One region of the Massilia sp. TWR1-2-2 genome, then DNA from elsewhere that is predicted to be linked to it. Evidence: predicted binding sites of a transcription regulator. Region 1 holds the regulator's gene; the other holds the start of a gene.

Region 1 (11,763 bases):
CCGGCGCCTCGGCCTTGGCCGGCACACCGGCGCTGTCACTGATCCACCGCGCAATTGCCAGTTGGGCCTCGTATCGAGCGCATTCTTCGACGGCGAGCAGGCAATGGGCCTGGGCCTGTGATCCTGGAAACTCGTGGTCGTTAGGGCCGCGGTGGTTGTCGATGGTCATGTTGTCCTCTTGTTGTTGAAGGTTCGTTTATCCTACCGATGAGGTAAGGATTTCGTAGGAGCCGTTAGGCCGATTCCTAACGAGGTTTCACTGTACCAACGGGGGAACCGAAACACTTGATCTTTGTCAAAGGTGTCGTTCGCCAGGAGTCAAATGTCCGGGTGGCAATTTCTGTACGATGCCGGCGGCATTGGCGGCATTGGCGGTGCTGTCGGCGCTGCCGCGGTTCTGGTAAAGTCTCGCCCATGAGCAAATTATCCCTGGACCGCATGCTGCAATCGCAAGGTTTCGGCACGCGCAAGTACTGCCGCGCCCTGATCGAAGATGGCGAAGTGAGCGTGAATGGCGCGCCGCACACCCACTATAAAACCACCTTCGACACTAATGACGCGGTATTGACGGTCTTTGGCGAAGAATGGACCTATCGCGAACACGTCTATATTGCCCTGCACAAGCCGGCCAATTTCGAGTGTTCACGCAAGCCCAGCCACCACCCCGGCGTGCTGACCTTGCTTCCCGAACAATTTACCTGGCGCGAAGTCCAGCCCGTCGGCCGGCTCGACCATGACACGACCGGCATGCTGCTGATGTCAGACGATGGCCCCTTTATCCATGCACAGTCGTCGCCGAAGCGCCATGTGCCGAAGATTTACCAGGCCACCACGCAAGAGCCGGTCACCCAGCAACTGGTGGACAAATTGCTCGACGGCGTCAAGCTGCACGACGAGCCCGCGCCGCTGAAGGCATTGACGTGCACCCGGCGCGGTGAGCACCAGCTCGAAATCGTGCTCGAGCAAGGCAAGTACCACCAGGTCAAGCGCATGCTGGCCGCGGCCGACAACCATTGCCTGGCGCTGCACCGCTCGGCCATCGGCAGCCTGACGCTCGACTCGCTCGGCCTGGCCGAAGCAGAGTGGTGCTTTCTCGACCAGGCTCAGCTGGACCGGCTGGCATGAAGCTCGCCACCCTCAACGACGGCACCCGCGACGGCCAGCTGGTGGTTGTCGCGCGCGACCTGAAGCACGCCCACCTGGCCGACGGCATCGCGCCGACGCTGCAGGCGGCGCTCGACGACTGGGCCTTCATCGCGCCGCAACTGAACCAGCTGTACGCGCAGCTAAACGGCGGGCGCGGCCAGCGCAGCTTCGACTTCGACCCGGCCAGGTGCATGGCGCCGCTGCCGCGCGCCTTCCAGTGGGTCGACGGTTCGGCGTACGTGAACCACGTCGAACTGGTGCGCAAGGCGCGCAAGGCCGAGATGCCGGAGTCGTTCTGGGAAGATCCGCTGATGTACCAGGGCGGCAGCGACGACTTCCTCGGCCCGCACGACGACATCGTGCTCGCGCAGGAAGAGTGGGGCATCGATTTCGAAGCCGAGGTTGCCGTCGTCACCGGCGACGTGCCGATGGGCTCGACGCCGGACCAGGCGCTCCAGCAGATTCGGCTGCTGATGCTGGCCAACGATGTGTCGCTACGCAACCTCATTGCGGCAGAACTGGCCAAGGGCTTCGGGTTCGTGCAGTCAAAACCGGCGACCAGCTTTTCGCCGGTGGCGGTCACGCCGGACGAACTGGGCGACGCCTGGCTTGGGGGCAAGATTCACCTGCCGCTGCGCTCGACGTGGAACGGCAAGCTGGTCGGCCAGCCGCACGCCGGCGCCGACATGGTGTTTAATTTTCCGCAATTGATCGCTCACTTGTGCAAGACGCGCAATGCGCGCGCCGGCACCATCGTCGGCTCCGGCACCGTGTCGAACAAGGACGCCGGCCGCGGCTATTCCTGCATCGCCGAAAAACGCTGCCTGGAGATGATCGAGGATGGCGTCGCGTCGACGCCGTTCATGCTGTTTGGCGATACGATCAAGATCGAAATGCTCGACGGTGCCGGAAAATCAGTGTTCGGCGCCATTGCCCAGAGCGTCAAGCAGGCCGAGGCGACGAAGCTGCGCTAGCCGAATAAGCCGATTGTAAGCACGGCTTTGCACGCCTGCTCCAAAGATAGCCCCAGAGCAATACCGCCGATAATGTCCGCTGTCGTTCCTGTTGCCGCGCGTTTCAATGCAGCCAGGGCGTTACCGGAGTGGACATGGCAGAAGACAGCGACGCAGAAAAGACCGAACCGGCGTCAAGCAAGCGGTTGGAGCAGGCCCGTGAAGAAGGCGACGTGCCCCGATCGCGCGAAGTTGCAACTTTTACAGTATTGATGACCGCCGGCGCCGGCCTGTGGATGACCGGCGACGGCGTCGTGCGCAGCCTGAACGCGATCATGGTGTCGGGCCTGGCGCTCGACCGCGAACAAATTTTCAATGCCGATGTGCTGATCCGCCGCGTCGGTGTCGACATCGTGTCGGTGATGATGGCCTGCCTGCCGCTGGCGGTCGCCGTCATGGTCGTCGCGCTGGCCTCGCCGCTGCTGGTCGGCGGCTGGCTGTTCAGCTCCAAATCGTTGATGCCGAATTTCGGCAAGCTCAACCCCATCAAGGGCCTGGGCAACATGGTCTCGACCAACGCGCTGGTCGAATTGCTGAAGGCGGTCGCCAAGACGGTCGTCGTCGGCAGCGTCGCCTACCTCGTCGTGATGAGCCAGAAGGACGCCGTCATGGGCCTGGCGGTCGAATCGGTCAGCGCCGGCAGCGCGCACCTGATCAACTTGCTGACCTGGGCGTTCCTGTTCATCGTCGGCGGCCTCGGTTTTGTCGCCGCGATCGACGGTCCCTACCAGGTCTGGCATTACGCCAACAAGCTGAAGATGACGCGCCAGGAAGTGATCCAGGAATCGAAGGAGTCGGACGGCAATCCGCAGATGAAGGCAAAGGTTCGCCAGATGCAGCGCCAGATGTCGCAGCGCCGCATGATGGCGGCGGTGCCGACCGCCGACGTGGTCGTCACCAACCCGACCCACTATGCCGTCGCGCTCAAGTATGCCGACGGCCACGGCGGCGCGCCGATGGTCGTTGCCAAGGGCGCCGACGAAGTGGCGGCGAAAATCCGCGAACTGGCCACGGAAAACAAGGTCGCGCTGCTGGAAGCGCCGGCGCTGGCCCGTGCGCTGCACAAGCACACCGAGATCGGCGACGAGATTCCCGAGGCGCTGTATTCGGCGGTGGCCGAAGTGCTGGCGTACGTGTTCCAGCTGCGCGCATTTAACAAAGGCGGCGGCAAGTATCCGGACCGTCCGACCAAACTGCCGGTGCCGCCCGAAATGGACCCGCTTAACCCCGCATCGCAAAAAAAGCCTGCATCGAATAACGGAGCAACACCATGAACGGCATCACTGTCCCATCCTGGCTGAGCGGACTGAGCGGCAAGGGCGGCTCCGCGCTGGCGGCGCCAATGATCATCATCTTGCTGTTGGCGATGATGGTGCTGCCGCTGCCGGCGTTCATTCTCGACGTGTTCTTCAGCTTTAACATCGCGCTGTCGGTCATTGTGCTGCTGACCAGCCTGTACACGGTCAAGCCGCTCGACTTCATGGCTTTCCCGACCATCTTGCTGGTGTCGACGATGCTGCGCCTGTCGCTCAACGTTGCCTCGACCCGTATCGTGCTGACCGAAGGCCATACCGGCGGCGCGGCGGCCGGCAAGGTGATCGAAGCGTTCGGTCATTTCCTGATCGGCGGCAATTACACGGTCGGTATCGTCGTGTTTATCATTTTGACCATTATTAACTTTACCGTCGTCACCAAGGGTGCCGGCCGTATCGCCGAGGTGGGCGCCCGTTTCGCGCTCGACGCGATGCCGGGCAAGCAGATGGCGATCGACGCCGACCTCAACGCCGGCCTGATCGGCGAAGACGAGGCGCGCCGCCGCCGCAGCGAAGTGGGCCAGGAAGCCGAGTTCTACGGCGCGATGGACGGCGCCAGCAAATATGTGCGCGGCGACGCGGTGGCCGGCATCATGGTTACCGTCATCAACATCGTCGGCGGCCTGCTGGTCGGCATGCTGCAGCACGACATGGGTTTCGCCGCCGCCGCCAAGACGTACACCTTGCTGGCCATCGGTGACGGCCTGGTGGCGCAGATCCCGTCGCTGATCATTTCGACCGCGGCCGGTATCGTCGTCTCGCGCGTGGCCAGCGACCAGGACATCGGCACCCAGCTGGTGGGCCAGTTGTTCGCCAAGCCGCAAGTGCTGTACATTACCGCCGGCATCATCGGCGGCATGGGCTTGATCCCGGGCATGCCGAACCTGGTGTTCCTGCTGCTGGCCGGCTCGCTCGCCGGCATCGCTTACCTGGCCAGCAAGCGCCTGAAGCAGCCAGCGGAAGTGGAAGAGGCCGCCGGCGGACCGGGCAGTGCGGGCGCGGCGCCTCAGGCTGCCGCCGCCGAGCAGGAAGAGGTCAGCTGGCAAGACATCATGCCGGTCGACACGCTGGGGCTGGAAGTGGGCTACCGTCTGATTCCGCTGGTGGACAAGGCGCAAGGCGGCGAGCTGCTCAAGCGCATCAAGGGCATCCGCAAGAAGTTCGCGCAGGAAGTCGGCTTCCTGGCGCCGCCGGTGCACATCCGCGACAACCTCGAGCTCAAGCCATCGGCTTACCGCATCACCCTCAAGGGTGTCGAAGTGGGCAGCGGCGAAGCGCTCAACGGGCAATTCCTGGCGATCAATCCGGGCATGGCCAGCGGCACCTTGCCGGGGCTGGAAACAACCGACCCGGCGTTCGGGCTGCCCGCCACCTGGATCGACGCCAGCCTGCGCGACGAAGCGCAAGGCATGGGCTACACCGTGGTCGACGCCGGCACGGTGGTGGCGACCCACCTGAACCACCTGATCACCACGCACGCTTCCGAGCTGCTCGGCCGCGCCGAAGTGCAGGCGCTGCTCGACCATATTGCCAAGGAGTCGCCGAAGCTGGTGGAAGACCTGGTGCCGAAGGTGGTGTCGCTGTCGACCTTGCAGAAGGTGCTGCAGAACTTGCTGATCGAAGGGGTGCACATCCGCGACATGCATTCGGTGATCGAGACCTTGTCCGAGCATGCGATGCACACGCAGGATCCGAACGACCTGACGGCGCTGGTGCGCATCGCGCTGGGCCGGGCGATCGTGCAGCAGCTGTTCCCTGGCGCTACCGAGCTGTCGGTGATGACGCTCGACAACCGGCTCGAGCGCTTGCTGATGCAGGCGATGGGGGCGGGCGGCGACGGTTCCGGCATCGAGCCTGGGCTGGCCGACACGATCGCGCAGCAGGCCGGCCAGGCCGCGGCGCTACAGGAGCAGATGGGGCTGACGCCGGTACTGCTGGTGCCGGGGCCGCTGCGGGCGCTGCTGTCGCGCTTCCTGCGGCGCGCGCTGCCGCAGCTGAAGGTGCTGTCGCATAGCGAGATCCCGGAGACGAAGACGATCCGCGTGACCAGCCTGGTGGGTGCGCCGGGGTAATTTTCCAGCAGGGTCTGAGCCAAAAAAACCGCCCAGACCCGTGCTGCATGAACGGCGTTTCAAACCCCAAGTCAGCAGGCCATACATACAACGAATCACCAATAATCGTTCGCCAGCCGTCAACGATATAGGTATCATAAATTTACCAAACTGCATTACCTCGGCTGCGCCGCTTCACAAGGAATGTCCATGCACACTTCGCCCCGCCTGCTGGCCGCATGATGAGCGACGAGCTGGTGCCGCTGTCGACCAGCGCGCGCGGGCGCTACTCGGCCGCCTTCCTCGCGGCGATCGAGGCCGGCCTGGCCGTGCGGCCGGAACACCGCCCGCAGGATGTGGCAGCCTTGCGCGCGCGCCTGTTTGCACTCGAGCACGAGGACGACGCCACCGTCATGCGGCCGGCCGCCGGCGAAGCGACGGCGCCGACGCGTGCGGCGCCGGCGCCGTCGCGGCCATCGGGCCCGCGCGCGCCGGCCGCGGAGCTGTCCGGGCCGCCGCCGCCGGGGCACTGTTGCCGGCCGCCGGCGCCGCTGCCAGCGGCTGCCGCCGCGTGCGGGCCGTTCACCGCGCTTGCCGGTCTCGACGACATCGTCCGCCACCGCGACCCGCTGATCTCGGTGAACACCCTGGCCCAGAAGGAACGCATCGTCATCGGCAAGGACCTGATGCAGTTCCGCATCACATCGAGCGAAGCGGGCTACCTGTACGTGTTCTTCGTCGGCACCGGCAGCGAGGAGATGCAACTGCTGCTGCCGAACGCGATCGACCGCGACGACCGCATCGCCGCCGACGCCACGGTGAACTTGCCGCGCAAGAGCTGGCAGATTGGCGCCGCCGGCCCGCCGGGCGTCAATCACGTGCTCGTCATGGTCTCGCGCGCGCCGCGCGACTTCGCTGCCGCCGGGCTGAGCAGCGGGGAAACCATGCCGCGCTTCGATTCCGCGCAGGCACGCCGGGTTTGGGCGGCGTGCCGGCCGCCACGCCGGTGCTGGCCGGCACGCCGACCTGCGCGAGCGGGGCCGGATGCGATGCCGGCTACGGCGCCACGCTGATGCGCATCGAAGAGGTCGCGGCCAGATAGTTGTCGCGTTGTTTATGCTGTTCTTTCTTGGAGGTCATATGTCAGGCATTGCTGGAAAGTTGGGCGTGGCGTGCATCGCCTGCGCGCTGCTGATGATGGGTGCGCCGTCGGCGGCGCAGACGCATGACGTGCTGAAAAACGACGCGACAGCGCAGGCATTTCTCGACGCGCTGACGCCGGCGCGGCACGGCCGGCTAAAGTGGCGGCGAAACCGGCCAGCGGTTCCGTTTTAACATCGAAGGGCATGCCGATGCGCGCGGCACCGGCGAGCGCAACATGCAGCTGTCGCAGCAACGCGCGCAGGCGGTGCGCGAGCACCTGGTCGGCCAGCTGCGCGTCGCCCCGGCCCGGTTGGTCGCGCTCGGCAAGGGCGACACCGAGCAGCTCAACAAGGAACACCCGGCCGCCGCCGAAAACCGGCGCGTGCGGATCGTCACCCTGACCGAATGATCCGCGCCATGGTCGCCGCGCTCGGCCCCGGCGCGCGGGAATAGCGGCCCATTCACCCACCTTTTCGCCAGATGGTTTCCGTGCGGCATCGTCGATACTTGTAACTGTGAGAAGCTGCAGTCGCTCATGTGAGCAGCGCAGGTACCCAGGAGCTTCATCGATGAATGTCAAAAAATTTACCGCCGCCACCTCGCGTGAAGCCTTGCGCAAAGTGCGTGACGCCCTCGGTCCCGATGCCGTCATCCTGTCGAACCGCCCAGTCGATGGCGTCGTCGAAATTCTCGCGCTGGCCAACGACGACGTCGCGTCGATCTCGGCGCCGGCGCACGGCACCGAGATGGCCCAGCCTGAGCCCACGCTGCAACACAGCGCGCCGCCCGAGGGCTACGCCAACCGCCGCGCGCCGCAGCCGCAGCCCGACAGCGTCGACATGGCCCAGATGAGCTCGATGATGTCGGCCGCCATCGCCCACGCCAAAGACACCGCCGCCGCCGAAATGTCGGGCATGATGAGCGAAATTCGCGCCATGCGCGGCCTGATGGAAACCCAGCTTGCCGCCATCTCTTGGGGCACCACCCAGCAGCGCGAGCCGGAAAAAGCGGGCGTGCTGCGCGAAATGCTGGCGGCCGGCTTTTCCGCCACGCTGGCGCGCTACCTGATCGAGAAGATGCCGTCCGGCAAAGATGCGGCCGAGAGCATGCGCTGGATTAAGACGGTGCTGTGCCGTAACCTGACGAGCATGACGGACGAAGACGAAGTGCTCGAAAAGGGCGGTGTGTTCGCCCTGGTCGGCCCGACCGGCGTCGGCAAGACCACCAGCACGGCCAAGCTGGCGGCGCGCTGCGTGATGCGCCACGGCCCGGAAAAGCTGGCCTTGATCACCACCGACGCCTATCGTATCGGCGGCCACGAACAACTGCGCATCTACGGCAAGATCCTCGGCGTGATGGTGCACTCGGTGAAGGACGAAGCGGACCTGCGCATCGCCCTGAAAGAGCTGCGCAACAAGCACACGGTGCTGATCGACACGGTCGGCGTGTCGCAGCGCGACCAGATGGTCACCGAACAGGTCGCCATGCTCAGCGAGTCCGGCGCCGACGTCAAACGCCTGCTGTGCCTGAACGCGACGAGCACCAACGAAACGCTCAACGAAGTGGTGCGCGCCTATCACGGCAGCGGCCTGGCCGGCTGCATCATGACGAAGATGGATGAAGCGGCCTCGATCGGCAACGTGCTCGACGTCGTGATCCGCCAGAAGCTGCGCCTGTTTTACATCTCGAACGGCCAGCGCGTGCCGGAAGACCTGCACCTGGCCGACCGCGCCATGCTGGTCGACCGCGCCTTCCGCCTGACGCGCGAGAACGCCGCCACCCAGTACGCCGACAACGAACTGCCGCTGCTGATGGCCCAGGCCGGCAATGCCGCCAACGATCGCAGCCTGCGCGGGGTGTCGCTTGGCTAATTTCGATTTTGACCAGGCCGAAGGCTTGCGCCGGATGCTCGCCGGCCCCAAGCCGCGCATCGTCACCTTTCTTTCCGCCACCGCCCAGGATGACAAGGGCGCGATGCTGGTCAACCTCGGCGCATCGCTGGCGCGTGCCGGCAACGACGTGCTGATCGTCGATGCCTGCCTGCATGAGTACGGCGTCGCCCAGCGCCTCGGCGTCGACCGCGGCGTGTCCTTGCTGCAGGTGGCGCGCCAGGAATGTGGCCTCAACGAAGTGATCCACCAGGTGCCGCAAGGGTTCGGCGTGGCCAGCCTGAAACGCGGCCAGGGCGCCCAGCGTCCCGGCCCCGACGAGCTGCGCCGCCTGGCCAAGAGCTTCGACGTGCTGGTCAAGCAGACCGGCATCGTCATCGTCGACGGCGAATTTTCCGACGACGACAGCTTTCCGGTGCCGATCATGGACAGTTCGGAAATCGTCGTGCAGGTGTCGACGTCGGCCGCCTCGATCACCGCCGCCTACAGCCTGATCAAGCGGCTGTCGCAGCAGCTGGGGCGTCGCCCGTTCGGCATCCTGGTGACGGGCGCTTCCGAAATCGAGGCAAAGGTGGTATACGATAATATGTGTTCCGCGGCAAGTCGGTATCTCGCGGTCCAGCTCATCTCGATGGGTTCGGTTCCGGCCGACGAATATCTGCAACGCGCCGCGCGTCTCGGGCGCGCCGTCGTCGATGCGTTTCCGCTGGCGGGCGCCTCGGTTGCGTTTCGCCGCCTGGCAGGGCGTTTTGCCCTGTCTGGAATGCCTCAGCTCGGTCGGACAGGGGGAAACACCCGTTTTGGCTCTTGATAACAAAGTTTAACCATGTACACGGTCAAAGGGAAAGCGGACAAGAATCAGCTGCTGACGGATCATATGCCGCTGGTGAAGCGTCTCGCCCACCACATGAAGGCCAAGCTGCCGCCGAGCGTGGAAGTGGACGACCTGATCCAGGCCGGCATGATCGGCCTGTTAGATGCCATCGGCCGCTATGAAGAGACGCACGGCGCCCAGTTCGAGACCTACGCGGTGCTGCGTATCCGCGGCGCCATGCTCGACGAGCTGCGCAACAGCGACTGGTTGCCGCGCTCGATGCGGCAAAACATGCGCAAGATCGAAGCGGCGATGAGTTCGCTGCAGCAAAAGCTCGGCCATCCGCCGACCGAATCGGAAGTGGCCAAGCTGCTCAAGCTGTCGCTGTCGGAATACCAGGACATGCTCGGCGACGGCGGCGGCCATCAGCTGTTGTACTACGAAGATTTCCACGATAACGAAGGCAACGACAACTTCCTCGATCGCTATGCGGTCGACGATGCCGATCCATTGCGCAGCCTGCTCGACGGCGACTTCCGCCAGGCGGTGGTCGATGCGATCGACAACTTGCCGCCGCGCGAAAAGATGCTGATGGGCCTGTACTACGAGGAAGAAATGAACCTGAAGGAAATCGGCGCCGTCATGGGTGTGTCTGAATCGCGCGTGTCGCAGCTGCACACGCAGGCGGTGGCGCGGTTGCGTGCGGCATTACGGGAGCAGGCGTGGACTGGGCCAGCGTAATTGGCATAGCCCTCGCGCTGGCGGGGCTATTCATCGGGCACGGCCTCGACGGCGGCAAGCTCGCCTCGCTGGTGCAGCCGGCCGCGTTCGCCATCGTCGTCATCGGCACCTTTGGTGCGGTGCTGCTGCAGACCGAGGCGCCGACATTTACCCGCGGCATGCGCATGCTGCGCTGGGTGTTTCGTCCGCCGCCGAGCCAGCGCGGCAAGCTGGCGCGCGACATCGCGCTGTGGAGCCTGCACGCGCGGCGCGACGGTTTGCTGTCGCTCGAGCAGCACATGCTCGACTCGACCGACAAGTTCGTCCAGAAAGGCCTGCGCCTGATGATCGACGGCATCCATCCGGAAAAACTGCGCGGGCTGCTCGAGACGGAAGTGACGGCGTATGAATTCGGCCAGCGCCAGGCGGTCAAGATCTGGGAAGCTGCGGCCGGCTATTCGCCCACCATCGGCATCCTCGGCGCCGTGCTCGGCCTGATCCACGTGATGGAAAACCTGACCGACCCGTCCAAGCTGGGCGCCGGCATTGCCGTCGCGTTCGTGTCGACCGTGTACGGCGTCGGCCTGGCCAACCTGTTCTTTTATCCGGTGGCCAACAAGCTCAAAAGCATCGTCGCCGAAACGGTGACCCAGTACGAGATCCTCACCGACGTGTTTTACGACATCGCCAGCGGCGACCATTCGCGCGTCATCGACGAGCGCGTGGCCAGCCTGATGTCGCGCCCGTAGCCGAACGTCATGGCGCGCAAGAAATTCGACGAAGAAACCGAAAGCCACGAACGCTGGCTCATTTCGTACGCCGACTTCATCACCTTGCTGTTCGCGTTTTTCGTCGTCATGTACGCCATCTCGGTGGTCAACGAGGGCAAGTACCGGGTGTTTTCCGACGCGCTCGGCGACGCCTTCGGCGGCAAGCGGGTGGCGCCGAAAATGGTCGACGAAATCCAGCCGTCCATTTCGCTGCCGAACCTGGCCGGCCGACGGCGCGCCGAAGCGATGCGGCGCGAGCGAGAACGGCTGACCTTGCTGGCGCGCGACCTGACGTCGACCCTGGCGCCGTTGGTCAAGGAGGGCAAGGTGCGGGTGACGCAGAACAGCCGCGGCGTCAGCGTCGAAATCAATGCCAGCGTGCTGTTCGATTCGGGCGACGCGACGCTCAATGCCAGCTCGAAGGAAGCGCTGCTGGCGCTGGCGGTATTGCTGAAGAACGATCCGCATGCGCTGCAGGTCGAAGGCCACACCGACAACGCGCCGATCCGCAGCCCGCTGTTTCCGTCGAACTGGGAACTGTCGGCTTCGCGCGCAAGCAGCGTGGTGCGCCTGTTTGCCGAGGCCGGCGTGCCGGAAGCGCGCATGACCGTCATTGGCCACGGCGCCAACATTCCGGTGGCCGCCAATACCGATCCGGACGGCCGCGCCCGCAACCGGCGCGTGGCCGTGACGATCCTGTCGGCGTTGCCTGACACCACCACCGAAATCCCCACTCGTTAGTAAAGTGCTGGTGTCAGGTCTGACATTCGGACATTTGTCCGAATGTCAGACCTGACACCAGCGTTGCGGCGGCGCGATTGTAACCATGCGCAACTGGGCTTGGCAGCGCAAAGAGGCCGGCGCAAAATCCCGCCATATTCAGCGAAGGAGTAATAATGGGTCT
Region 2 (11,763 bases), on a different contig from region 1:
ATGTTGCGGATCGATTCGCTGATGCCGTCGGTACGCGATGCCAGCGGACCGCCCACCGCCAACAGGGAGCTGGCGAGTTTCTCGAACTGGGCCGCATAGCCGGTCGTGGCGGGCTTGGCGGTGTCGCCGGTGCCGTTGGCCGGCACGGCGGCAAACAGGCCGGCGAAGTCGTCGAAATTGCTCGCCAGTGCCTTGTTGAGCTTGGCGCTGTCGAGCGCCAGCGTGCCGTCTTTTTGCACCGTCACGCCCACTTCCGACAGGCGCGTCAAGCCGCCCTCGCCGGGAATTGCCGCCGCCAGCACGCCGCGCACCTGGGTCTGGATGGCGCGAACGCTCGCTTCACCGTTCAGGATGGCCGCTGTCTTGGTGGTCGGGTTGTAGGCCATCGCGTCGCGCAGCGTCTGGCTGATGTCGTTGTAGGCCTTGACGAAGGACGTCACCGCGGTCGACACGGCGCCGGTGTCGCGCACCACGTTCAGCGCGGTGGTGGTGCCGACGTTGGTCTTGAGCAGGTTCAAGGTGACCCCGGTGACGACGTCGTCGACCGTGTTGGACGGTTTTGACACGTCGATGCCGTCGAGCTTGAACTTGGCGTCGACGGCGGTGCCGGTCTCCCTCATCGCCTTGGCCGGATCCATCGGATCGTGGGTCAGCAGGGCCGACAGCAGCGGGCTGCCGGCCGGGTCGGCGTCGACCACCGAGATCTTCATGCTGCTCGCCTGGCCGGTGCTGTTTTGCGTCAGGGTCAGGCGGTACGGCGTGGCGCTGCCGTCGTTGACGATGGCGGCGGTGACGCCGATGCCGGCCTTGTTGATGGCGTCGCGGATATCGGCCAGCGAACTGCCGCCGTCGATGGTGACGCTCTTGGTGGTGCCGGCGCCGGGCGTAAAAGCGGTCGCGTCGATGTACTTGCCGTCGGCGCCTAGGGTGGCCGGGCCGGGCTTGCCATCGGCGCCGAGGGGCCCGACAATGGTGCCGAGGTCGAACTTGATGACGCCCTTGCCGAGCGCGACGGTGTCGCTGCCGGTGCCGTCGACGACCAGTTTCTGCGCCTTGGCCAGCTGGCTCACTTCGAGCGCATAGGTACCGGGGGCGGCGGCAGTGGTGGAGGTAACGGAGGCGATCGTGGTGTCGATCAGGGAGCTTTTGGTGCCCTGGAACTTGCTGACCTCAGACAGCGCGCGCACCGAGCTCTGGAACTGCGACAGGGCGCCTTTGAGCGTGCCGAAGCCGGTCAGCTTCATCTGGTAGCTGGTCTCCTGCTTGATCATGCGGGCGAGCGGCTGGCGCTCGACGGACATCAGCTTCGTGACGATGCCCTCGATGTCCATGGATGAACCGATGCCAGAAAGAGATCCCGCCACTGTTGCCCCCTGCTTCAAAAGTTAAATATACGTTGTTAACGGCCCAAGCCAACTGGACTTTAGAGGGACGATCACCTGTCTATTCTGGAACTACACAGCTGGCGCCACTCAGGCGCTTTGCTTGACGAGCAGGCTTTGCAGGCGGTCGAGCGCCTTCGCAATTTCCAGTGCTTCCTCGGTCGGCATCTGGCGGATCACTTCCTGGGTGCTCTTGTCGACCACCTTGACGATGGTGCGGTCGCTGTCGTCGTCGACCGAGAACTCGAGGTCCTGCGAGCGTTCCTTCAGCGCGTGGTTGATGCTCTTGAGTGCGTGCGAGACTTCGTCTTCCGTTGCCGTCGCCGCTGGTTGCTTGGCGGCCATTACAGTTTGGGTCGGCGCCGCGTCGTTGCGCGCGGCGATGGCCGCGCTCTTGTCGGCGGGCGGCGTTGGTGGCGCCGCTGCGCTCGTTTGTGGACGGATTTCCATGCTAATTCCTTAAACGGAAAAAACCCGGCCGGGAGAACCGGACCGGGTTTCGTGTTGCGGTGAAGACTTGTTGATTAACCGCGCAGCAGGGCCAGCACGCCGTTTGGCAGCGAGTTAGCCTGTGCCAGCATGGCGGTACCAGCTTGTTGCAGGATCTGGCCGCGCGTCAGCGAAGCGGTTTCCTTGGCGAAGTCGGTATCTTGAATCCGGCTACGCGAAGCCGACAAGTTTTCCGACGACGTTTGCAGGCTCGATACGACCGAAGCGAAACGGTTCTGGTAAGCACCCAGCGAAGCGCGGGAAGTGCCGACCGTGGCCAGCGCGCCGTCGATGGCCGAGATGGCCTTGGCAGCGTTGGCGGAGGTCAGTACATCCATGCTCGACAGGCTCGACACCGACGATGTCGTCGTTGCTGCGACTACGCCGCCGGCTGCTGCCAGGCCAGCTTTGGCCAGGTTCGCGCCGCCGTAGACGATGCCGCTTGCGCTGCTGCTGCTCAGGGTGACGGTACCGTGGTTCGCTTTTGCGACGCCGACGGCGACGCCGGTGCCCGTACCGGCCGTGGTGCTGACAGCAGCGCCGCCGTAGGCGATGTTAGCCTGGCTGGCGAAGCCGCCCGAAGGGGTACCGACAGCGACGGCGGAGCCGGCGGCGTTGGACGATTCGATCTTGACTGCCGATGCGGTGCCGTCGAGCTTGGTGATTTTGAGGTCACCGCCAGCGACGGTGCCGCTGACGCTGTGGGTAGCCGAGTTGGCGGTGGCGAACGAATCGACGCCTGCCTGCACCGTTGCAGCGGTGATGCCGGTGCCGACGGCGGTCGATGCGAGCAGCGATTGGCCATCGACGCTGATCGAGAACTTATCGGTCGCGGTAGTGGAGCTCAGTGCAGTGTAGGCGCCGAACGCTACTTCGGTCGTCTCGGTGCCGCCCTTGGTGCCGACAGCGGCGGTAGCCAGGCCAGTCTGGGCCAGGAACGCGGTCTTGTCGGTCGCGACGGCGGCGGTGCTTGCTGCAGTGCCGTTCAGGCCGATGCTGATGTCGCGGCCATCGGAAGCGGTCAGGGTCAGCGCGCCGGTGGTGGCGTTGGCCGACGCGGTCACGCCGGTCTGGGTAGCGATCTTGTTGATGGCCGCCGCAACGTTGGCGCCCTGGCCGGCTGCGGTTGCGCCGCCGCTGACTGCGCCGACGTTGACGCCGTTGATGCTGAACGTATCGGCGGCGATGGCACCGGTGGTGGCGCCGAAGGTCGTCGCCGAGCTGCCGGACACCTTGTTCACGTCAGCCGATGCGGTCACGCCGCTGTCGGCCGAGATCTTGTTGATCGCTGCTGCGATCGAGGAGGCGCTCGAGGCGCTTTGGCCTGGTGCTGCACCCATCGCCGACGCGCCGACCTGGAAGCCGTTCAGGGTCATGTCGCCGGCTGACAGAGCGCCGGTGGTTGCGCCGCTGCTGATCTTGGCATCGAAGCTGGTGCCCACGCCGCCCAGTTGGGAAGTACGTGCGCTGGAAATCGACTCGATCGTGATGCGGTCGTTGCTGGTGTTGTTGGCGCCGATCTGGAAGTCCTGCGACGAGAACGAACCGTCGAGCAGTTTGACGCCGTTGAACGACGAGTTCTGTGCGACGCGGTCGATTTCAGCTGCCAGCGACTGGACTTCGCCGTTCAGTGCTGCGCGGTCCGATGCCGAGTTGGTGCCGTTCGAAGCCTGCACAGCCAGCTCACGCATACGCTGCAAGTTGGTACCGATCTGAGCCAGGTCGCCCTCGGCCGTTTGAGCCAGCGAGATACCGTCGTTGGCGTTACGAGCTGCCTGGTCGGAACCGTTGATCTGCGACGTCATACGCTCCGAAATTGCCAGACCGGCGGCGTCGTCTTTTGCGCTGTTGATACGCAGACCGGACGACAGACGCTGCAGCGAAGTCGTGAGAGCGGTTTGCGACGAATTCAGGTTACGTTGCGAATTCAGCGAAGCGATGTTGGTGTTAATAAATGCAGCCATTTTAATTCTCCAAACTGGGTAATTCCGGGGTGGGCTACGTGCCGCGTCTTACTTTGGTCTGCCTCGCTGTTCCGAGACAATCAAACCGCAGTTGAATCTGGTAACGTCGCTCCCCTCAAAAAGTTGATAGGAGAAAACAATAATAAATCTGTGGTTTCACTCTCAGCTTTGGCAAATCCGGTGCGCTTAAACGACAGCGAAAAGGTGAACTTTAGGGCGAAATTAATTTTATTTTGTGTCGCCGGGGCCGACGTTTTGTTATCGTTTTACTCACGAATTTGACAGTCTCGGCAGCGCGTGGCGGCGTCTGTTATTTCGCCGACAACGGAACCGCGGTCAGCGCGAGGCGTGATACCGAGGCAACAGAGGTGACGTGAAGTTCAGGGAGGGAATCGGGATGCGGGCCCTGCGTCCGCTCGAACGCAGGCTTGTACTGAGGATATTACTCGGCGACGATGACGCGGTTCTTGCCGCTCTTCTTGGCCTGGTACATCGCCTTGTCGGCGCGCGCCACCAGCGCCGGCTGCGCCTCGTTCGGGTAGCGCAGCGCCACGCCAGCCGAAAACGTGATCAGCAGCTTCTCGTTCTCGTGCAGGAAGAAATGCTTGGTCAGCTCGCGCTGCAGACGCGTCATCGTCTGCGCCGCCGCCTCGACCGTGGTCTCCGGCAGCAGGATCAGGAATTCCTCGCCGCCGAAGCGGGCAATCACATCCATCGAGCGCAGCGTTTCCTTGACGATCTTGACCAGGTGCTTGAGGGCGCCGTCGCCAGCCAGGTGGCCGTAAGTATCGTTGAGGCGCTTGAAGTCGTCGAGGTCGAGGATGGCCAGGCACAGCGGCGTGCCGCGGCGGTCCGAGCGCGCCGTTTCGCGCTCGAACACGTCGTCGAGCCCGCGCCGGTTCAGGCTGCCGGTGAGCTGGTCTTCGCGCACCAGCTCGCTCATGTGGCGCAGCTCCGCCTCCAGCGACACGATGCGCTGCTCGGCTTCCAGCACTTCCTGGCGCGCGGCGATCATGCGGTCGCGCGACTTGAGCGCCTCGGTCTGCACCAGCCGCGTTTCGCGCAGCACGTCGCCGAGCACCACGTTCAGGTCGTCGATGTTGTCGGCCTTGCTGATCTTTTCGGAGAAGCCGCCAATCTTTTCGTGGAAGTCGCCAGTGCTGGCCGCGACCGAGCCGAGCCGGTCGATGAACGTCATCATCATGTTCTTGACGGTCGACTTGACGTCCGACAGGCTGTGCTTGAGCCGGCTTTGCTTGTAGATCACGTCTTTCAGGCTGCGCGTGGCGTCTTCCAGTGCGCGCTGGTCCATCGGCCCGGAAATGAGCTCCTGCACGGCGTCGATCTGGCCGCGCAGCCAGCTGTCGTCATCGAGCAGTTCGCTGACGTTTTCCAGCAGCAGCTTGAACAGGCGCAGCAGCAATTCCTGCTGTTCGGCGACGTCGCCGCTCTTGATCTCGATCTGGTAGCACAGCTGCTTCAGGCGCACGGCGATTTCGCCCAGGGCTTCGTCGGTGTGCGCCAGCTTGGCGGCGGCGCCGAGCGATTCCGCCTCGGTCACCAGCGCCGGCATGCCGGTCAGCAGCGAGGCGACGGCGACCGTCAAGGTGCGGCTGAGCAGGTCGCGCAGCTGCTTCGACTCGGCCGCTTCGGACAGCGGCGCCAGCTCAATCGTACTGGCCTTGCGAAAATGCTTTTCCACCAGCTGCGACAGGCCGCGCGCGTAGCCGTCCCAGTCGCGCGCCTTGACGGCGCGATTGAAGCGGCGACCGAACTCGGCCAGCTCGCCCGGCGTGTCGGTCAGCTTGCTGGCGAAGTTGCCGAGCACCGTCTCGGCACCGCTGTCGGCAGGCGCGGGCGGCGCCACCGGCTCGGCGACGATGCCGGCGATCTCGTCATAGATGGCGCGATAGGCGTCCGGCGTCGGCGCGATGCGGCGCGTGGCCAGGCGACGAAATGCTTCGCGTGCGATGTCGGCGGGATTCTGACCGGGAGCGGCCGGCGGTTTTGCGGGAGGGAGCGACATGGCGAAAGCGGGAACGGCTCGGGTTGGTATCTGATGGCGTAATGATAAGCGCTTTTGCCGACAGGCGAACGTTTAATTAGAAGGCAGAAAACCCATCTTCCCTGACGGCATTAAAACCGACTTATTCGATCAGCTGGTTCTTGATCGCATAATGGGTCAGTTCGGCGCTGTTTTTCAACTTCATTTTCACCAAGAGGCGGGCGCGGTATTCGCTGATGGTCTTCACCGACAGCGACAGTTCCTGGGCGATCGCGCTGACCGTCTTGCCGGAGGCGATCATCGTCAGGGTCTGGTATTCGCGGTCCGACAGCGCCTCATGCGGCGCGCTGTCGTGGCCGTCGCCGAGCTGGCTGGCCAGCTCCTGCGCCAGCGCCGCGCTGACATACTTCTGGCCGGCGGCGACCTGGCGGATCGCCACCACCAGTTCCTGCGGCGCGCTCTGCTTGGTCAGGTAGCCGGCCGCGCCCGCCTTGAGCGAACGGATCGCGTACTGGTCTTCGCGGTGCATCGACAGCATCAGCACGGCCATCTCGGGATGCTCTTTCTTGACCTGCTTGAGCACCTCGATGCCGCTGCGGTCGGGCATCGAGATATCGAGCAGCATCACGTGGCACTTAGCCTTGCGAAATAACTTGATGGCGTCGAGCCCGTTTTCGGCTTCGCCGGCGACGACGATGTCGCGCTGCTCGGCGAGGATCTGCTTCAGGCCCTCGCGCACGATGGCGTGGTCGTCGGCGATGAAAACGCGGATGGTGGCTTTTTCGGTCATTGGGGCGATTCGGTTCCTGGCGAGGCCAGCTTGATCTTGATGGCCACAATGGTGCCACCTCCGCGCGTGCGCGACAAGGCCATTGTGCCGCCCAGCGCCAGGGCGCGCTCGCTCATGCCACGCAGGCCGAACGAGCCGGGCTTGATGCGGTCGGCCGCCTGGACACCGCCACCGTTGTCGCTGATTCTCAGGCAGATGTGATGGCGCAGGCGCGTCAGCGACACCGTCACCCGCGTCGCATGGGCATGCTTGGCAATATTGGTCAGCGCTTCCTGGAAAATGCGAAACAGCGCGCTGGCATGGTCGGCGGCCAGGTCGATGTCCTTCTCGTTCGATGTGAAGCTGCACGGCACGCCGATGTGCTTCTCGAATTCGTTGACTTGCCATTCGAGCGCGGCGACGATGCCGAAGTCGAGCATCGACGGGCGCAGGTCGAGCGAAATGCGGTGCACCGCCTCGATCGTGCGGTCGACCAGCGAATCGACGTAGACGGCCTTGTCGGCCAGCTGCGGCTGGTCGGTCGGCAGGCGCTTCGACAACATCGCCAGCGCCATCTTGATGGCGGTCAGGTTGCCGCCGAGGTCATCGTGGATTTCGCGCGCGATGCGGGTGCGCTCCTGTTCCTTGACTTCCTCGATGTGGGCGGTCAGCTCGGCCAGCCGGGCGCGCGAATTGGTCACTTCCAGCTGCGCGGCCTTGCTGGCGGTAATGTTCGTCATGATCCCTTCCCACTGCACGCCGCCGTCCCGCAACGGCCGCGGGCTCGAGCGCAGGTTGATCCACTTGACGTCCTTCCAGGCGTCGACCCAGATACGGCCTTCCCAGTTCCAGCTAGACATGCCGGCCGCCGAGGCGTGCATCGAGTCGCTGTAGCCCTTGCGGTCTTCCGGCAGGATCAGGCCGAGGAAAAGCTGCGGCTTTTTCTGCAGCGCCGCCGCGCCCAGGCCCAGCAGCGCGGCGCAGCCTTCGCTGAGGTAAGGGAAGCTGACGGTGCCGCCGGCGTCCAGCACGAACTGATAGACCAGCCCCGGCGTATTGCTGACGATGGCATTGAAGCGTGCCTGGTAGCGGGCCAGCTCTTCGATCAGGTCGGATTCGCGGGCGGACAGCGCGGGCGTGGTGGTCATGGGCAGATGCACAGGTTCAACGGCGGCGCGCGCGCCAGATGGCAATGAAGCGGCGCAGCATGCGCGCCGGACGGCTGGCGTGGCGGGCGCCGAAGCCGGCCTTCCGGCGCAGGCGAGCGAGGGCGGCACGGGCGGCGCCGCGCATCATCGCCGACAGCATGCTGACGCGGCGGAACGCGTCCGTCGCTTTCAGGCGGCCGATCCAGTAATCCTTGAGTGTCATGAATTTCTCGTGCCAGCGCGCAAACCACGGCAACGACAGCAGGGTCGGCTTGGTGAGCACATACAGCCGCGCCACGAGCGCCGCGCCGCCGACCTTGGCCACGATGATGACGCTGATGCCCGAGATCGGATGGCCGCTGGCAATGGCGAACAGGGCCAGCAGTTTAACCGGCAGCAACAAGATTGCCGGCAGCACGAAGGCCGCCAGCGCGGCGTACGGCGGCAGCGCGATGATGTGGCGTTCGAGCGCCTTCCATGGCGGCCAGGCAACCACCAGCCGCACCAGGCGCAGGCCGAGATCCCACAGCCAGTCCTCGAGCAGCAGCAACAGCGCCGCCAGGTACACCAGGGGCGACAGCAGCCGGTTGCGCAATGTGCGGGAACTTTTCATTGCGGCCATCATACGTCAAAAGTTCAGGCGCGGACACGCGGACAGGACGGCTGCGTGCCGTTACAATAGGCTGATGAATAAAGCATTTGTCAAAGAGTCCGACAACGATGACGACGAGGAAGCGCTGGCCCTGGCGCAGGCCATTCCCGCCGGCGCCAAGAACTACATCACGCCGGCCGGCTACCAGCGCATCAAGGACGAGCTGCTGCAGCTGATCGACGTCGACCGGCCCGAGGTGGTACGCATCGTGCACTGGGCCGCCTCGAACGGCGACCGCTCGGAAAACGGCGACTATATATATGGCAAGCGGCGGCTGCGCCAGATCGACGGGCGCATCCGCTTCCTGACCAAGCGCATGGACTCGGCCGCGGTGGTCGACCCTAGCGTCCATTTCGGCAACGATCAGGTCTTTTTCGGCGCCACCGTCGGCTACCGCAACGCTGCCGGCGAAGAGCACAGCGTCACCATTGTCGGAATCGACGAACTGGATCCGCTCAAAGGCAAGATCAGCTGGGTCTCCCCGGTGGCGCGGGCCATGACGAAGGCGCGCGAGGGCGACGTCGTCACCTTGCAGACGCCGCTCGGGCCGGAAGAACTCGAACTGCTCAGCGTGGAATATCCGGCGCCTTCGCCGGATTGAACGTTTGGCCGCAGAACCGATTTCCCTTGCTAGCGCGTACGACGTTATTTTTAGACGTGGATCGTAGATCAGCTGACGTACCGCCATAGCCGAAATCTGCGCGGTCTGGATGTGCAGGGTTGACCAAAGCGTTGTACTCTTCCGGCACGATAACGGAGGGAATCAGCATGAGCGCATTGGTGTTGGAGATGAGCCATGCATCTCCAAACCTGACAGACTTCGATCCGGCCGGCTGCGCACGCCAGGACGGTAGTAACGCATCCGACGACACCTGTTGTCGTCGACTCCAGATTTCGTCCGGAACCGTGCACTTGACCAGGAAGGAGTTGCGAATCGCCACGACGCCAGCCAAATGCGCAAGCGTCTCAAGTATTGCCAAAGAGATAGAGGTCGACGTGTAAGTGACCGCTTTGGCTGGCTTGTTCCATCGCCCACCGTGGGTTTTTGCTCCACTCCCTGTCATGTCTTCAGCGTCAAGTTTACGCGTCTGCCGGGAGATTCTCCACCAGTGTGTTTCGGGCGTAGTCACGAAACGATTCCAAACTCGATCCGGCCAGCTCGGAAGTGGGCATCGTGAACAAATCAGCATTGTCCGGGTGCGAAGCACCCACCCCGTCATTTAACGCAATGGAATCTTTTATTGCTGATCGCAGCGCCCATCGCGACCACAAGGTTGTCATAGGATTCTCCAAAAATAGATCGATCTCAGCGCGAATGGTAGACATGCGTCGGATTATTTAATTCTGAGCGAAGACGAGCGCCCGTCGTATTCCGATGCACCCTCGTCTTTCGCACAGATGTTTTGCTGGGCACGCGCTCGGGTTTCGTGATAATTCTATCTATCTGAAATAACCCTTCGGAGACCAGCATGCGATTCATGATTTTGTTAATGGCCGACAAGGACACCGAAGCCGGCGTGATGCCGAGCGAACAGCTCCTGGCCGACATGGGGAACTTCAATGAGCAGCTGATCAAGGCTGGCGTGATGGAGGCGGGCGAGGGACTGCAGCCAAGCTCGAAAGGGGCGCGCGTGCACTTTTCCGGCGCCAACGTCAGCGTTGCCGACGGACCTTTTGAACGGACCGGCGGCATGCTGGCCGGCTTCTGGATCTGGAAAGTGAAGTCGAAGGAAGAGGCGATCGAGTGGGTCAAGAAGGTGCCGATGCCGATGATCAGCGGTGAGGCGACGATTGAAATTCGCCAGATCGTTGAGATGGAAGATCTTGGCGCCGAATTCACGCCTGAACTGCGCGCCCAGGAAGAGCACCAGCGCGCCGAGCTCGCCAAGCAAAAGGGCTAGGCAAGCCGCCGATCCCCGGTTGCTACAGTCGGACGAAAAAATATACCGTCATCCGCGCGCAGCTGGGACCGATACTGAGCTCGCTTAGAGGCGATCGCTCGGCGCGCGCGCCAGCCAATCATTGCTGATCGAATGCGCCAAGATAATCGAGCTTGCCGACGTTGACGCCCTGGTTGCGCAGGATGTCGTAGGCCGTCACGACGTGAAAGTAAAAATTTGGCGGCGCAAACGTCAGTAGGTAGCTGGCGCCGGTAAAGGTTGGCCCGGACGCGGTCCAGTTCAGCTTGATTTCACGCTCTTCGCCTGCGCCGAGTTGCGCCGGATCGGCGCTCTCGATGTAGGCGATGGTCGCGGCGATGCGATCCTGCAGCTGGGCGAAAGTGGTTTCGTCATCGGCGAATGTGGGCGATGCTTGAACCAGGACTACAGACACACTTCCACGTAGCTCACAGCGGGCTCGAGGCCGGCACGGATCTTCGTGATGTGCTTGCCATCTTCTTCCATCACGATCGCCGCTTTTGCATCGACGCTCCGGGCGGTCAGGTAATGGCCGGCCGGCCAGTACTTGTGCGGACCGACTTCAATGGTGGGATACTTTTGCTTCGCTTGGGCCAGCGTGTCGCCGACCGCAACGCCGAGTTCGTTCGGCGTGCCGGCATCGGCATCGGCGCGTGTGATCACGCCTTTTTCGACCATGAAACGCGCGCCCGGCAGTTGACCGAAGCGCACGGAACTGCAAGCAGGATCGCGCACGCCGAGCGGTGTACTTTTTTCTTCGAGTTTCTGTTCGATGGCGCTTAACGTGTCTCCAAACATGACCGGACCATAGCCGGCTTTGGACAAGACTGGCTTGGCGATTCGTGCGGGTGACGCGCTGGCTGCGCTGTCCGCCGCAGGCGCAGTCGCCGATGGCGCAACTTGCGCGGCAGGCTCGGGTTTGGCGCAAGCGGTGGCCGAGAGCACCAACACCATCAACATCGTTGAATTTCGCATCTGCGGCCTTAACCGTTAAAAGTCGTACGGTAACATGGGCGTTCGAGCCGCGTTCGCCGCCGCCCGGAAACGGCGGCGCTGTCATTTGACTACTCATCTGAAGGCCACATGCCGTTTTCAATCGTGCATGATTGCAACTAGCTCATCTGTTATTATAGTGGCACGTGCCGGCTTAGCTCAGTTGGAAGAGTGGATGAAGTGTAATCATCAGGTCGCCTGGTTCGAATCCGGCAGTTGGCACCAATAATTCGTAGTAGAAAAAGACCTGGCTGCGCCCTTCAAACGGCGAGCCAGGTTTTTTTTCGCCTGTCGTTGCGAGGCGTTTCGCGCCCCTCTGTTTCGAGACAAAAGCGAAGTGCCGAACATACCGTTTCGACTGCGTCATGTATATCTGTTGGCTTACATTTCACCGCGGCTCGCTGCGGTCTCCAGCTAGCAAAATTTACGAAGGCAAATAATG

The links. The regulator FliA, encoded in region 1, starts transcription of late flagellar genes. The targets are predictions, from matches to a motif close to CTAAAGTTTNNNNNNNNNNNGCCGNTA.
Region 2: ACP7DD_RS19655 (flagellin) is a predicted target of FliA. The motif match lies at 4,024-4,050, and genes of this name have one in related genera.

Annotation. Positions count from the first base shown of each region.
Region 1 covers NZ_JAFCWM010000016.1:33,771-45,533, reverse strand. The annotation lists gene ACP7DD_RS16505 (hypothetical protein) at 1-169, opposite strand, end outside; gene ACP7DD_RS16500 (pseudouridine synthase) at 415-1,125, shown strand; gene ACP7DD_RS16495 (fumarylacetoacetate hydrolase family protein) at 1,122-2,120, shown strand; gene flhB (flagellar biosynthesis protein FlhB) at 2,255-3,433, shown strand; gene flhA (flagellar biosynthesis protein FlhA) at 3,430-5,544, shown strand; gene ACP7DD_RS16480 (DUF4384 domain-containing protein) at 5,766-6,596, shown strand; gene ACP7DD_RS16475 (hypothetical protein) at 6,634-6,858, shown strand; gene ACP7DD_RS16470 (OmpA family protein) at 6,902-7,075, shown strand; gene flhF (flagellar biosynthesis protein FlhF) at 7,236-8,537, shown strand; gene ACP7DD_RS16460 (MinD/ParA family ATP-binding protein) at 8,530-9,366, shown strand; gene ACP7DD_RS16455 (RNA polymerase sigma factor FliA) at 9,382-10,110, shown strand; gene ACP7DD_RS16450 (flagellar motor protein) at 10,092-10,838, shown strand; gene motD (flagellar motor protein MotD) at 10,848-11,600, shown strand; gene ACP7DD_RS16440 (hypothetical protein) at 11,756-11,763, shown strand, end outside.
Region 2 covers NZ_JAFCWM010000023.1:9,430-21,192, forward strand. The annotation lists gene fliD (flagellar filament capping protein FliD) at 1-1,331, opposite strand, end outside; gene ACP7DD_RS19650 (flagellar protein FlaG) at 1,473-1,832, opposite strand; gene ACP7DD_RS19655 (flagellin) at 1,907-3,835, opposite strand; gene ACP7DD_RS19660 (GGDEF domain-containing protein) at 4,278-5,861, opposite strand; gene ACP7DD_RS19665 (response regulator) at 5,983-6,630, opposite strand; gene ACP7DD_RS19670 (histidine kinase) at 6,627-7,757, opposite strand; gene ACP7DD_RS19675 (hypothetical protein) at 7,774-8,370, opposite strand; gene greB (transcription elongation factor GreB) at 8,444-9,010, shown strand; gene ACP7DD_RS19685 (RES family NAD+ phosphorylase) at 8,976-9,539, opposite strand; gene ACP7DD_RS19690 (YciI family protein) at 9,879-10,310, shown strand; gene ACP7DD_RS19695 (DUF1993 family protein) at 10,429-10,743, opposite strand; gene ACP7DD_RS19700 (hypothetical protein) at 10,734-11,153, opposite strand; gene ACP7DD_RS19705 (hypothetical protein) at 11,161-11,322, shown strand; tRNA gene ACP7DD_RS19710 (tRNA-Thr) at 11,470-11,546, shown strand; gene ACP7DD_RS19715 (alpha/beta hydrolase) at 11,761-11,763, shown strand, end outside.